DNA from 2 places in the Sinorhizobium sp. Y406 genome. Region 2 is predicted to be linked to the other one. Evidence: riboswitches for the same ligand, from Rfam matches in the RefSeq annotation. Region 2 holds a riboswitch; the other holds the start of a gene.
What was found. Region 2 has a riboswitch for FMN ahead of AC4P1R_RS10385 (6,7-dimethyl-8-ribityllumazine synthase). Riboswitches for the same ligand answer to the same signal wherever they lie in the genome.
Positions count from the first base shown of each region.

Region 1: linked by a shared signal. The riboswitch ahead of ribB (3,4-dihydroxy-2-butanone-4-phosphate synthase) and the one ahead of AC4P1R_RS10385 (6,7-dimethyl-8-ribityllumazine synthase) in region 2 are both predicted to bind FMN.

Region 1 covers NZ_CM178975.1:1,114,351-1,121,986, reverse strand. The annotation lists gene AC4P1R_RS22120 (sugar ABC transporter ATP-binding protein) at 1-878, shown strand, start outside; gene AC4P1R_RS22115 (SDR family oxidoreductase) at 895-1,683, shown strand; FMN riboswitch at 1,745-1,891, shown strand; gene ribB (3,4-dihydroxy-2-butanone-4-phosphate synthase) at 2,005-2,640, shown strand; gene AC4P1R_RS22105 (LysR substrate-binding domain-containing protein) at 3,624-4,520, opposite strand; gene AC4P1R_RS22100 (trans-sulfuration enzyme family protein) at 4,629-5,867, shown strand; gene AC4P1R_RS22095 (ABC transporter substrate-binding protein) at 5,870-7,468, shown strand; gene AC4P1R_RS22090 (ABC transporter permease) at 7,479-7,636, shown strand, end outside.
Region 2 covers NZ_CM178974.1:2,162,426-2,170,061, forward strand. The annotation lists gene AC4P1R_RS10370 (ABC transporter permease) at 72-953, shown strand; gene AC4P1R_RS10375 (ABC transporter permease) at 950-1,732, shown strand; gene AC4P1R_RS10380 (ABC transporter ATP-binding protein) at 1,744-2,805, shown strand; FMN riboswitch at 2,925-3,089, shown strand; gene AC4P1R_RS10385 (6,7-dimethyl-8-ribityllumazine synthase) at 3,219-3,692, shown strand; gene AC4P1R_RS10390 (helix-turn-helix transcriptional regulator) at 3,771-4,574, opposite strand; gene AC4P1R_RS10395 (ABC transporter ATP-binding protein) at 4,771-5,850, shown strand; gene AC4P1R_RS10400 (polyamine ABC transporter substrate-binding protein) at 5,901-7,061, shown strand; gene AC4P1R_RS10405 (ABC transporter permease) at 7,168-7,636, shown strand, end outside.

The DNA.
Region 1 (7,636 bases), on a different replicon from region 2:
AGGAAATCCGTCAGATCGCCGACCGCATCGTCGTCATGCGCGACGGTGCGAAGGTGCAGGAATTCGAGAGGGGCGACGTGCCGGTACGCACCATCGTCGAGGCCATGGTCGGGCGCTCCCTGGAGCGCATGTTCCCGACCCTGCCTCCCGCGACCGACCAGGTGACGCTGGAGGTGCGTAACCTTTCGTCGCCGTCCAACGCATTCCGCGACATCAACTTCTCTGTTCACAAGGGCGAGGTTTTCGGCATCGCCGGCCTCATGGGGGCGGGCCGAACCGAACTCGTACGCGCCATCAGCGGCGCCGATCCCATCTCCGGCGGCGAGGTCCTGCTGCACGGCAGGCCCGTCACGCCCCGCTCCCCGATCGATGCGATCCGCAACGGTATCGTTCTCGTGCCGGAAGATCGAAAGCTCCAGGGGGTCGTGCTCGATCATTCGATCGCAGAAAACATCGGCTATGCCAATCTCGGCGAGATCTCCCGCAATGGCTGGATCTCGTCGCGCCGCATCCAGCAGTTCGCCGACGACTGCATCAAGAAGTTCGGGGTAAAGGGCCGCGGCGGGCAGAATGCGGGCGAGCTTTCCGGGGGCAACCAGCAGAAAGTAGTGCTCGCCAAATGGCTGGCGCGCAAGCCGCAGGTGGTCGTGCTGGACGAGCCGACGCGCGGCATCGACGTAGGTGCACGCTCGTCGATTTACGATCTCATCATCGATCTCGCGCGCGATGGCGTCGCGGTCATCGTGGTCAGCTCGGATCTCGAGGAGGTGCTCGGCGTCTCCAGCCGTATCATGGTCATGGCGCAGGGCAAGCAGGCCGGCATCCTGAACCGCGAGGATGCCAACGACGTCTCGGTCATGGAACTGGCAACGATTTAAGCAAGGAACAATCCATATGTCTGAAATCACCCTCGACGCGCCGAAACTGTTCGACCTTTCCGGAAAGGTCGCTTTCGTGACGGGCGCGGGCAGCGGCATTGGCCAACGCATCGCAATGGGTCTCGCCCAGTGTGGCGCAGATGTCGCGTTGCTCGACCGTCGCACCGATGACGGTCTTGCGAAGACAGCCGAATTCATCGCAAAGACCGGAAGTCGCAGCATCCAGATCGCCGCAGACGTCACCAGCGGCGCGGCGCTCAACGGCGCGGTGGCGCGTACAGAAGCGGAGCTGGGCCGGCTGACCCTCGCGGTCAACGCTGCGGGCATCGCCAATGCCAATCCAGCCGAGGAAATGGACGAAAGTCAATTCCAGACGATGATGGACATCAATCTGAAAGGCGTTTTTCTTTCCTGCCAGGCGGAAGCACGCGCCATGCTGAAGAGCGGCCGCGGATCGATCGTCAACATCGCCTCCATGTCCGGTGTCATCGTAAACCGCGGCCTCAACCAATGCCATTACAACGCCTCCAAGGCGGGCGTGATCCACATGACGAAGTCCATGGCGATGGAATGGGTCGGCCGCGGCATCCGTGTGAACACGATCAGCCCGGGCTATACGGCAACGCCCATGAACACCCGGCCGGAGATGGTGCAGCAGACCAAGCTCTTCGAGGAGCAGACGCCGATGCAGCGCATGGCGAGCGTTGACGAGATGGTCGGCCCGGCCGTCTTCCTCCTGTCGGACGCGGCGAGTTTCGTGACCGGCGTCGACCTCCTCGTGGATGGTGGTTTTTGCTGCTGGTAAATATTACAGGGCCGAAAAAAATCCGGACCCTTGCAATTTGCTGCGGAAATTTCTTAATTACGCGTGTTCTCAGGGCGGGGTGAAATTCCCCACCGGCGGTATCCGGAGCAATCCGGGAGCCCGCGAGCGCTTCCATGCACGTGGAAGGTCAGCAGACCCGGTGAGAGGCCGGGGCCGACGGTTAAAGTCCGGATGGAAGAGGACATGCCTGCATAACCGCTTTTTCAAGGAGCGGGTACGGGCCTGTTCGCCCAAGGGATGAATAGCGGCCGAGAGGCCGCGGTTTAACGCCGATACCGGCAACCCTTGAAAGGCAATGAAATGGCAATCTCGAAAGTTGAAGACGCAATTGCGGCGCTGGGGCGCGGTGACATGATCGTCGTCGTCGACGACGAAAGCCGCGAAAATGAGGGCGACATCATCGTCGCCTCGGAAGCGGTGACGCCCGAAGCGATCGCGTTCATGATGAAACACGCCCGCGGCCTCATCTGCGTGGCGATGGAGGGCGAGCGCCTCGACGCGCTCGGTATCCCTCTTATGGTTCCGCAGAACACCGAATATCACAAGACAGCCTTCACCGTTTCGGTCGATTATCTGCCGGCAACGACGACCGGCATTTCCGCCGCCGACCGGGCCGCGACAGTGAAAGCGCTCATGGATCCGGCTTCGGCGCCTGAAGATTTTGCCCGTCCTGGTCACATTTTCCCCTTGCGGGCGCATCCTCGCGGCGTGCGCGGCCGTCCCGGCCATACGGAGGCCGCTGTCGATCTTGCGCGCCTTGCGGGCAAGGCTCCGTCAGGCGTAATCTGCGAGGTCGCTAACGACGACGGCACGATGGCACGGCTTCCCGAACTGATGGCATTCGCTGAGTTGCACGGGTTGCCGCTTGTCACCATTGAAGATCTGATTGCATATGTCGAGGGACGGAAGTCGGCTGATGCCGCAGAAGCCGCGTAGACGAAGTGGGATCGGCGGCGTCTGCTCGAAGATCGCTCACGCCGCCGCCCCGCAGCAACGGGGGCCGCGGTTCGACCCTACTCAAGGCGATGGATTCGCTACAGCCTCTTAACAATGCCATCCCTCCGACGCCGGTTCCACGTTTGAGATTCGCGAAACTTTGCGATAGCGCTACAATACATGGCGATGAACAACGAAATGAATCAGACGCAGAGTTCCGCAGACGCATCGGCTACCGTTGCATTCATAGATCTTGCCGGATTCAGTGCTATTGCGGACGTCCACGGAGACGCTTCCGCGATCGCAGTGCTGGAGATTTTCGAGAGCATGGTCCGCGAGGCTCTTCGCGGCTATGAGCCTCCTATCAAATGGATTGGTGATGAGGCAATGCTCTCGTTTCGTGATCCGGAAACAGCGATCCAGACACTTGGAAGGCTGTTACAGGCATGCCGGAAAGAACCGCGTCTGCCGCTCACTCGGGCGGGGCTGAATCACGGCCCGGTTTCCGAAGAGCAGACGATCTCTTTGGATCGACCGTCAACATCGCAGCGCGCGTCGCGGCGCTCGCATCCCCCGGTCAATTGCTTGCCACTAGACCCATTGCTGAGGCGGCCGCCGCCCGCGGCATTCTGGTGCGAGATCTGGGGGCGGTGGCGGTTCGATCGGTAGCCGGCGAAATCCCCCTTTATGAGATAGAGCTTGCCCCGTCGGTTGATCCGGCCTGGATCGATCCGGTGTGTAAGATGCATGCACCGTATGCGTCCTATCGACGGGCGCCGCCGCGGGGGCCATGGTTCTGTTCGCCGGGTTGCGAAGAGGCATATCGGAAGTCGCCACAGACCTATGCGTTGCCACGATGACGTAACTCAATGCCCTGCGCGAAAGCTGGCACTGGCGCACCTTCAGCAACTATCGGCTCCGGGGCGCGAGACAATGATGCGCGCTTTCACCACCCAGCCGTCGTGCCCGCCCATGCTGGTCGGCTACGACGAATAGCCTTCTCCGCTGGCATGCTTCTTCAGTTCACTTATGAGGTCTCTGACAATTCTCGAGGGTTGGCGGTTGGGGGGCAGAAGCAGGAGAGTTCGAAAATATATGGCGGGTTCGAAGGGCCGGACGACGAGATTTTTTCCCAGATAAGGTTCCGCCGTCAGCGGGTTCACAACGCCGCAGCCGAGTCCTGCGTTGACCATTGCGCAAATGGTCGTCGAGTAGGGCGTCTCAAGAACGATCTTAGGCTTCACGGCTCGTTCATCGAATATCGCGTCGACCTGCCGACGCGTCGTGTCCTCGGGGGCGAGCGCGATGAAAGGTTCGCCGTGCAGGTCCGCCGCAAGTATGACGGAGCGTTTCGTCAGATGGTGGTTGGCCGGAAGCGCAATCGCCGTGCGGTAGTTCGCAAAAGGCCGCGCATCGACGCCGGCCAGATCGATCTCGTCCGCTGCCAAACCGACGTCGAACTGACCGGAAGCGACCAGATCCTTCACAACCGAGGACATTCTGGCCTGGAACGTAATTGCCACCTCAGGATGGCGTTGCTGAAAATTAAACAGCGCCTTGGGAACTATATTGGTGCTAAGCGCCGAAAGACTGGCAATTCGGATTTCGCCAGAGCCAAAATCGCGAATCCGGGCCGCTGCGCTACGCAGATGGATGAGCCCCGTGAAGGATTGCTCGACTTCGCGAAAGAACAGTTGGGCCTCCGAGGTCGCTATCAGCCGCCCATTAGTTCGATGGAAGAGTGCAAGCCCGGTGGTGCGTTCCAGTTCCTGAATGGCCTTGCTGACGGCCGGTTGCGAGATCCTGAGGACCTCAGCGGCACGCGATGCGGTGCCGTTGGTCATCACCGCATGGAAGACTTCGATCTGGCGCAGATTCATGAGAATGCCCTATAACCTATGCGAATAGACTACATCAATATTAATATTAGACGGAATAGGTCGCCAACTGTTTAAATCCTCTTCGAAACGAGGGGAGCAGACAGCAAAATGAAGGATCATACGAACTGTGTGGTGACGCCGATTGTGAAGGCGGATGGGTTCGATCCGCTCGGGGTCGCAGTCCATCGCGGCTCGACCATCGTCTTCAGATCGGCGGACGAGTATGCAAATCGCGCCAAGCGCGGCATGGACGGCTATTCCTACGGTCTCTATGGAACACCGACGACCCGCACACTCGAGCGCAAGATCACGCAGCTGGAGAAAGGCGCGAGGACGTTCCTGGCGCCGTCCGGACAGGGTGCAAATGTGATCGCGATGCTGGCATTTGTCGGGGCTGGGGACAAGGTTCTCATAGCGGACAGCTGCTACCCTCCCGTTCGGGATTTCGCGACCCATGACCTGAAACGCCTAGGGGTCGCCGTCGACTTCTATGATCCGATCTCGCCCTCTGCCCTCGAGCACCGCATCGACGATCGCACACGCATGGTCTGGTGTGAGTCTCCCGGCTCCACCACGTTGGAAGTCCAGGACCTGCCGAGGATCGTCGAGATCGCCCACCGGGCAGGCGCGCTGGTCGGTTGCGACAATACCTGGGCTACTCCGTTGAACTACAAGCCGCTGGGCTACGGCGCCGATATCGTCACGGAGGCACTGACAAAATACGTATCCGGCCACTCCGACGTGCTGATGGGATCGATCACCGTTTCCACAGACGCTCTCGCCGGTCCCGTGCGGGGGCTACTCGGACGCTACGGGATAGGAGTGTCGCCCGACGATGCGGCCTTGGTACTTCGTGGCATGGAGACACTCCCGGTCCGGCTGGCTTACGCATCCGAGTCTGCGTTGCAGTTGGCGCAAATCTTCCGTGACCATCCGCTCGTAGACCGCGTCCTTTTTCCGCCAATGCCGGGGTGCGCCGGACATGAGCTGTGGAAGCGCGATTTCCTTGGTGCAAGCGGCGTTTTCAGCGTGGTGTTCAAGCCAGACGTTTCGGCCCACCTGGCCGCTGCGCTCGACCAACTGCAAGTCTTTGCCATAGGGGCCTCCTGGGGCGGGACGCGCAGCCTCGTTGCGCCGATGCAGGTCCGCTCAAATCGTTCCGAGACCGAATGGACAGACGATGACTTGCTCCTACGGGTCAGCGCCGGACTTGAGGCGCGCGAAGACTTGCGCGCAGACATCGAGCGGTTGCTTGCCTCCCTTGAGGAAAAAAATCTCCCCCAGCGGCTTCCTGTGAGCGCGCTGGATGGAACCCGATACATGCTCAACAACGAACAAGGGGAATGAAGATGAACCAGAGGATTTCGTCATTTACAGTAAACCGGCGCCATTTCCTGGGCGGATTGTCAGGAGTGCTCTGCGTCACGGCGGCTGCAAGCCTGCTGCCGCGCATAGCTTCCGCTGCGGTGGACGAGGGCACGTTGAGGGTAGCGATCGCGAAGGCGGCAGGCGACCTCAATCCGCACAAGTACACCGGCCTCTTTGCCGTGCAGGATCTCTTGTTCGAGCCGCTGTTCAATTACGCCCATGACGGGAGCATTGAGCCCGGCCTCGCCACGGACTGGGCAGTCGAGGACGGCGGCAAGTTGCTCAATCTTAAGCTTCGCGAGGGGGTAACCTTCCACGACGGGACGCCGTTTGATGCCGCGGCGCTCAAATGGAATCTCGACCGTTGGATCGGCATCGAAGCCAACAACTGGATGAACTCTTCGCGCCTTTTCGCCGGTCTGGAGATCGTCGACGACCATCATGTGCGAATTCGGTTTCGCGAACCGGTTCTCGGTCTCCTACAAGAGTTCACGTATGTCCGGCCCGTCCGGTTCTTGAGCCCGAACTCCGTCGCTGACGACGGAAGCTACAAGCAACCGATCGGAACCGGCCCATGGCGCCAAGTGAGCAGCAGCAACGAGGCAAGCCTTTTCGAGCGCTACGACGACTATTGGGGCGACAAGCCGGCCTTTCCGAAACTCGAAGTCAGGGTTCTGCCGGATTCTCGAGGCCGCATGGCGGCTCTGAGAGCTGGAGACATTGACTTGATGGGCGGTGCCTTTGCGTCGCCGATCACAGCGACGGAAGCCCAAACCCTGAGTGCCGCGGGCGTTCAAGTCGCCATCGATCCCGGCACCACGACGATGGTGATGGCTTTCAACCCGGACCGCGTCGACGCTTTGAAGGATCCGAGGGTTCGCAAGGCAATCAATATCGGCATCGATCGAGCCGCGATTTCGCAGGTCCTCTATCGCGGCCTTGCGTCGTCTACCGGGAACCTGTTCTCTCCGAACGTGCCGATGTCCGGCAAGCGCTATGACACGCCCGTCCGCGACATCGAGGCAGCGAAAGCGCTCCTCGAAGCAGCAGGCTGGACCGGCGAACCGATGCGTTCGAAGAACGGCCAGCAGCTCGCGCTCGAGCTCGTCGTCAGCGAGGAGCAGATTCCTGGCTCTCGGTCTGTGGCGGAAGTCATCCAGGCAGAGCTGATGGAATTGGGCATCCAAGTGACGATCCGCTCGGTCGACCATGCGTCACGCCACAGCGATATCCCCGAACGCAAATTCGACCTCGCCTTCTTCCAGACCTTCGGCGCACCTTACGAGCCGTTCGGTACGATCGTAGGTCTCTTTCTTTCAACCTATGACAATGGCGTCGACGGAAAGCTGTTTATCGATGCGGAGCATCTTGACCCGCTTGTGACTGCTGCAATGTCGGCATCCGAAGACGACATGGGTGCAGCGCTTCAGGAAGTCTATGACTGGCTGCACGACAACGACGCGATTGCGCCGCTCCTGTTCGTACCGGGCATCTGGGCTCATTCAGAGCGGGTTAGCGGCTTCGAGGGGCCCGCGACCGAATACGACATGCCCTACGAGCACATCTCCCTGGTGGAATGAGGAGGAGACGGTGACAGGTTTTATCGTCAAAAGAGCACGCAACGCAGTCATTCTTTTATTTCTGGCGTCGCTGCTCTGCTTCACGCTGGTGGTTTCGGCGCCCGGCAACGTGGCAATTCTGATTGCAGAGCTGCGGACGCCGACGGCCACCAAGGAGGACATCGCCAA
Region 2 (7,636 bases):
ACGGATGCGACAATCATCGGAACTTTAGAGGAACGGCCGCGTCTGCGACGCGGCCCCGTAGGGCGCAAGGAATGTCAACTGCTCACATCAGCGCCAGGTCGCCGGCGCGTCGTCTTCCGCTTCACTGGCTGGGCATCCTGCCCTTTGCCGCTTTTGTGACGCTTTTTCTCATTCTTCCGACGATGAAGATCGTGGTCGGCGCCTTTCAGACACCGGACGGCAGCTTCACGCTCGATAATATCCAAGGTCTTTTCACCCCTTCGATCCTCGCAGCCTATTGGATCTCCATTAAAATCAGCGTCGCTTCGGCGCTCCTCGGTTGCCTGGCCGGCTTTGCCATCTCCGCAGCCGTCGTGTTCGGCGGATTGCCGAGAGGTATCCGCGGGCCGCTACTGACTTTTTCCGGCGTCGCGTCCAACTTTGCGGGCGTACCGCTGGCCTTCGCCTTTCTCGCAACGCTCGGGCCGGTCGGCATCGTCAACGTTTTCCTGCGCTCGGAGCTTGGCGTGGATCTGCGGGCGCTCGGCTTCAACATTCTGTCCTTCTGGGGCCTGACCATTACATATCTCTTCTTCCAGATCCCGCTGATGATCCTCATCATCACGCCCGCACTCGACGGACTGAAGCGCGAGTGGCGCGAAGCGGCATCGATCCTCGGCGCCACCGGGTTTCAATACTGGCGGATGGTCGCCTTTCCGATCCTGCTCCCCTCTATCCTTGGCACCCTGGCGCTTCTCTTCGCCAATGCCTTCGGCGCCGTCGCAACCGCCATTGCATTAACCGGCTCGTCGCTCTCGATCGTGCCCATCCTGCTCTTCGCCCAGATCCGCGGCGACGTGCTCGGCAATCCGCACCTCGGCTACGCGCTTGCCTTCGGCATGATCGTGGTTACGGGTGTCGCCAACGCAATCTACATCTGGCTTCGCGCCCGCAGCGAGAGGTGGCTGAAATGAAGAAGATCTGGGCCTGGGGCGCCCTCTTTTTCGGCATCCTCTACTTCACGCTTCCGCTCGTGGGGATGACCAACTTCTCGCTGAAGATGCGGCGCGGAGAATATTCCTTCGAGGCCTATGCGAGAGTGTTCGGCGATCCGCGCTTCCAGGAGACCTTCACCTACTCCGTGACGCAGGCGCTCTTCACCATCGTCTTCGGTGTGCTGCTCGTCGTGCCGACGGCCTACTGGATCCGCCTCAAGCTGCCGGGCCTGCGTCCCTATGTCGAATTCGTGACGTTGCTGCCATTGGTCATTCCGGCAATCGTCATCGTCTTCGGCTATATCCGGCTCTACAACACATCGAGCTGGCTGCCCCTGACAGGCTCCGCTTTCGGCACCAACATACTGCTAATGTTCGGCTATGCCACGCTGGCGCTGCCATACATGTACCGTGCGGTGGACACCGGCCTCAGGACAATCGACGTGGCCACGCTTACCGAAGCCGCCCAGAGTCTGGGCGCCGGTTGGACCACGATCCTGGCGCGGATCATACTGCCCAACGTGCTTGTCGCCGTGCTCTCCGGCGCCTTCCTCACCTTCGCCATCGTCATCGGCGAGTTCACCATGGCAGCGCTGCTGAACAGGCCGGCTTTCGGCCCCTATATGCAGCTTCTCGGCGCCAACCGCGCCTATGAACCGGCGGCGCTCGCCGTCATCGCATTCGGAATCACCTGGGGCTGCCTCGGCCTCATCCAGCTCGTCTCGCGCTTCCAGAAAAGCGCGCCTCCCAAGGCCTGAGGACCGTTCGCATGAGTTTCCTGTCACTGACCAACATCAAGAAATCCTTCGGCCCGGTCCAGGTCGTGCACGATTTCAACATGGGCATCGAGAAAGGCGAATTCGTTTCTTTTCTCGGGCCTTCCGGCTGCGGCAAGACGACCATCCTCCGGATGATCGCCGGCTTCGAGACGCCCTCCGACGGGACGATCACGATAGACGGCAAGGACCAGGGTTCGCTCAAGCCCAACCAGCGCAATATCGGCATGGTGTTCCAGGCCTATGCGCTGTTCCCCAACATGAACGTGCACGACAATGTCGCCTTCGGCCTCAAGGTGGCCGGCGCTTCCAGGTCGGAAATCGATACTCGGGTGAAGCAGATGCTCGGGCTCATCAAGCTCGACCACCTGGCGGACCGTTTCCCCTATCAGATGTCCGGCGGTCAGCAGCAGCGTGTGGCGCTGGCCCGCGCCCTTGCGGTGAAGCCGCAGGTGCTGCTGCTCGACGAACCTCTCTCGGCGCTCGATGCGAAGATCCGCGTCTCGCTACGCGAAGAAATCCGGCAGATCCAGCAGCAGCTCGGCATTACCACCGTGTTCGTCACGCATGACCAGGAGGAGGCGCTGTCGATCTCCGATCGCATCGTCGTCATGAATGCCGGGCGCGCCGACCAGATCGGCACGCCTTTCGAGATCTACAACACGCCGGCGACCCGATTCGTCGCCTCCTTCGTCGGCACGCTCAACATCATCGAGGCCAAGGTGGCCGACCCGGCCACCGGTGCCGTCATGGTGGGCGACCAACCGGTTACTCTGGCGGAGCCAATTGCCAACCTGAAGGGTGGCGACACGATCTCGCTGGCCTTGCGGCCGGAGGCAGGCTCCATAGCCGAGAGCGCCAGCGGCGATACATCGCTTGTCGGCGAGGTCGAAGCGACGAACTTCCTCGGCTCGGTCATCCGCACCAGGCTGCGCGTGGGCAATGACCTGATCTCTTTCGACATGTTTAACAATCCCGGCGTCGTGCCGCCGTCTTACGGCGAGAGCGTCAAACTGCGTTTCGCCGCCAAGGACCTGCTGGTGATCCGCGAATAGGCCCTGCCTCCCGGCCGCGACCTCTCCTGCGGCCGGGTGCCCCGAAAAAATCTGTCGTGATTTCTCGCTTTTTCGTCGTTCACCGCATTTGACCGGCGCCGAGCCGTCTCTATAGTCGCGAGCGTTCTCAGGGCGGGGCGAAATTCCCCACCGGCGGTAACGACCGGCGAGCCGAAGGCTCTTCGGTCGAAGCCCGCGAGCGCTTCGAGCAGCCTGCTTGAAGGTCAGCAGATCCGGTTGAACTCCGGAGCCGACGGTTATAGTCCGGATGGAAGAGAGCAAGCAGGGGTGACGTCCCTCCGACAGCGCCGCGCATCTTGTCAGATGCGCGAAACACGCAGAAGGGTCGTTGCGCATGCCTGTTCGCCCGACGGGATCATTGGAAATATGCCAACCCTGAAAGGCTTGAGATCATGACCGTTCTTTCCCACCCCTCGATCAGGATTGCCATCGTCCGTGCCCGCTGGCACGCCGATATCGTCGATCAGTGCGTCGATGGCTTCATCGCGCAGTGGACGTCGCTCGGCGGCAATGCGGCCGATGTCGAGATCTTCGACGTTCCCGGGGCGCTGGAAATCCCGCTGCACGCACAGATGCTCGCGAAGTCCGGACGCTACTCGGCGATCCTCGGCACCGCCTTCATCGTCGACGGCGGCATCTATCGCCACGACTTCGTCGCCGGCACGGTGCTCGACGGCATGATGCGCGTCCAACTCGACACGAACGTGCCGGTCCTCTCGGCCGTGCTTACGCCGCACAACTTTCAGGAATGCGAGTCGCTGATCGCCTTCTTCCGCGACCATTTCGTTATCAAGGGCGAGGAAGCGGCGAACGCCTGCGCGCAAATCCTCGACGCCCGTGCCAAGCTTGCGCTCATCAACGCCTGACGGTCTCGTTCAATTCGGAAGGAGGGCGCAGCAGGGGCGCGCCATCCTTCTTTCTGAACCCATGAGGAATCATTGCTCTCAATGTCCGAGACTATTGATGTAGAGCGACAGGAGTTGCGTCTGCGAGGAGATGCCGAGCTTGCGGTAGACGTTGCGACGATGGACTTTCACGGTCCCGGTCGAAATGCCGAGCTTCAATCCGATCGACTCCGATGAATGCCCCTGCAGCACGAGTTCGATGATCGAAGTCTCCCGCTCCGTGAGGTTGAGATGTCGCCAGACACCATCAGCGGGCGGATGCGTCGCCTTGCGGCGGTTCCGACCGGTTTTTGCGAGCGCCGCGTCGAAGCGGCGGTCGAGATCGGCCCAATGGTGCCGTACCAGCGCTGCGACGAGCGGTTCGACCTTCTTGAGCAGCGCGAATTCCGCCGCGCTGAAGCTGCCGGTCGCTTCCCGCCGCATCAGCGATAGGACGACGGTCACCTGCCCGCTCACTGGAACAAAGAAGCCTACCTCCTCCGCAAGACCGGTCTGCACATAGTAGGTGCGGTAATATTCGCTGGAGAAGAAGCGATCGGGGGCGAGTTCCCGCATCCGCCAGACCCCCGGCTTCGGCGCGCAGGCGGCATGATAGAAAGGATCGAGCAGATAGGGGCCGGCCTGGTACAGGCTCACGAAGAGCACATGCTCCTTCGCGTTGAACGTGCTGAAGAGATCGAGCGGCCGTTCTTTTCCCCGATATGCGAAGACGACGACATAGTCGAAACTCATCAGGCTCAGCATCAGCCGTCGGAACGTGTTTCCGAGAGCCTCGTCCTCCATCGAGGCGCCGTCCACCAAAGACGCTGTGACCCGAAAAAGTCCCTCGAAGTCGATGCCCAAATCGCCCTCCCGGCCCGTTCCCGCCCTGCAGCGCGTCCGCGGATATACTCCTGCCACAGGCCAATTAGCGCTTAAATACCTCTCTTGGGGTATATACCTGCACGCCCTCATCTGACTAGGCTGCTTATCAATGACGGGGGGACGAGGCGGCGCCAGAACCGTGAACGATCTCCGATAACAACCGCAGGGAACAGACGTGGGATCCGCTTCGACGAACGATATTGAATTCCGTTCGGTCGCCAAACGCTATGGCAGCGTGACGGCCGTGTCCGGCATCGACCTAGCGGTTCCCAAGGGCGCCTTCGTCGCCTTGCTCGGCCCGTCCGGCTGCGGCAAGACCACATGCCTGAGGATGATCGGCGGTTTCGAGCAGCCGAGCGAGGGGACCGTTCATATCGGTGGCGAAGCGGTGAACGGCGTGCCTGCCTATCGCCGGCCGGTCAACATGGTATTCCAGCACTATGCGCTGTTTCCCCATCTCGACGTCGCGCAGAACGTCGCCTACGGGCTGAAGCAGATGCGCCCGCGCATCGCCGCCGCCGAAATAAGCCGGCGGACACAGGAAGCGCTGGAAATGGTGCGCCTCGGCGGCTTTGCGAAGCGCCGCATCCACGAAATGTCGGGCGGACAGCAGCAGCGAGTCGCACTCGCGCGCGCCATTGTCAACAAGCCTAAGGTGCTGCTTCTCGACGAACCGCTCGCCGCCCTCGACAAGAAGCTGCGCACCGCCATGCAGATCGAGTTGCAGAGCCTGCAGCGCGAGCTCGGCATCACATTTGTGCTCGTGACGCACGACCAGGAGGAGGCGCTGTCGATGAGCGACCTCGTCTGCGTCATGAACGCCGGCCGGATCATTCAGGTCGGCACGCCCGAGGAGATCTATGACCGGCCGGCGACGCTCTTCGTCGCCGATTTTGTCGGCAAGACCAACCGCATCGCCGCCACGATCGAGCCCGGCGCGGGTCCGATCCGGCTCGCGAACGGCCTGGGATTGACAAAACCCGCGCGGGTGAACGGTACCGTCGGCGCCGCCATGGTGGCGCTGCGCCCGGAGGCGATCCGTCTCGTGCGCGACGGTGCCTCGACGCTCGAGGGCACCGTCACCCATCGCATCTTTCTCGGTTCTTCGGTGGAATATTCCGTCGAGGTCGACGGCCTCGGCGATTTTCTGGTGACCGCCGACCGCCGAGCCCTCGTCGAAAGCGAGCTCGCCGAACCGGGAGAAAGGATCGGTCTCAGCTTCGATGCGAACGCAATGCATATCTTCCCGGCCTGACCGGCCGGTCTGCTGCCATAAATGCCTGTCAAGAACAAGGGAACAGCGTCATGACCAAGTGGTACAGAGAAAATGCCCCAATCACTGCAGCGAAGCTCGCCGACGAACTGATGCGCCTGAAGCGCGGCTCGGTCTCACGGCGCCATTTCCTCGGCGTAACCGGCCTCGGCCTCGCCGCCGCTGTCCTGGCACGCCAGCCCGGCCTCTTCAATTCAACCGTTTTCGCCGGCGATCTCGGCAGCCAGATGTCGATCGCCACCTGGCCGAACTATCACGATCCCGCCACCTTCGAAGCCTTCACCGCTGCCACCGGCGTCGCCGTCGAGGTCAATGTCTTCGGTTCGAATGAAGAGATGCTCGCGAAGCTGCAGGCGGGCGGCACCGGCTGGGACCTGTTCGTTCCCACCAATTATACGATCTCGACCTATGTCAAGCTCGGCCTGATCGACGAACTGGACATGGGACAATTGCCGAACTTCGATGCGTCGACCGAGAATGCGCGCTTCACCCATGAGGGCATGGTCGACGGCAGGACCTATGCGGTTCCCAAGAACTGGGGAACGACCGGGATTGCGGTGAACACGAGCAAGATCAAAGCGCCGGTATCCAGCTGGAAGGACTTCTTCGAGGTGGCGATGTCGGAGGCCGACGGCCGCACAATGGTGCATGATTATCAGTTGACCACCATCGGCAATGCGCTCGTCTCGCTCGGCTACTCCTTCAACTCGATCAAGCCGGAGGAGTTGGCCAAGGCTGAGGAACTGTTGCTCCGCGTCAAGCCGCATCTCTACGCGATCAACAGCGACTACCAGCCGGCGATGCGCGCGACCGATGCCTGGATGACCATGTGCTGGACCAATGACGGCGCCCAGCTCAACCGCGACATGCCGGAGATCGAGTACGTGCTCGGCAAGGACGGCGGCGAGATCTGGACGGACTTCTATGCCATCCCGAAAAGCGCCGCCAACAAGCCGGCCGGCTATGCGCTGCTCAATTACCTGATGGCGCCGGAAAACGCAGTCAAGGAGCACATCGCCAACGGCGCGCCGACCACCGATAGCCGCGTGCTGAAGCTGCTGCCGGAGGAGGTCACCTCGAACAAGATCGTCTATCCGGACGAGGCGTCGCTGACGCCGCTCGAGTTCGGCGCCGCCGTGACCTTGACCGACCCTGGTCGCGCCGAGCTGATGGCCCGCTTCAAGTCCGCCTGACCCGTCACAGACAGCCTTTTCCCTCTCATCCGGCACGGCAATCCGAAATCTGGCCGAAGTCTGGATGGGGGGGGGGACAAGTTCAACAGCACCCGGCCGATCCCCCATGCGTGCAGCAAACAGGAAGAGGAATCTCGTAACGGCGGCGCTCATCGCGCCGGCAGCCGGCTGGCTCTCCGTCTTCCTCGTCCTCCCGTTCATCGCTATGCTCGTCTTCGCCTTTGGCGAACGGGCGCCCGAGGGCGGCTATCAGCCGGCCTTCACCTTCGCGCAGTTCGCCAATCTGCCGACGCGCGCCACCGCCTTCTGGAACACGCTGATGCTGGCGCCGGCCGGGGCCTTCCTCTGCCTGCTGGTTGCCTACCCAACCGCGTATTATCTCGCGGTGAAGGCAAATCCGCGCTACCGGCTCATCCTCGTCTCGCTCGTCGTGGTGCCGTTCTGGACGAGCCTTCTCGTGCGCACCTATGCGTGGATGTACATCCTTGGATCGCGCGGAATCCCCAATCTTCTGTCGATGATCGGCATTGAGGACGTGCGCCTGCTCAACACCCCGGGCGCCGTCCTGCTCGGCA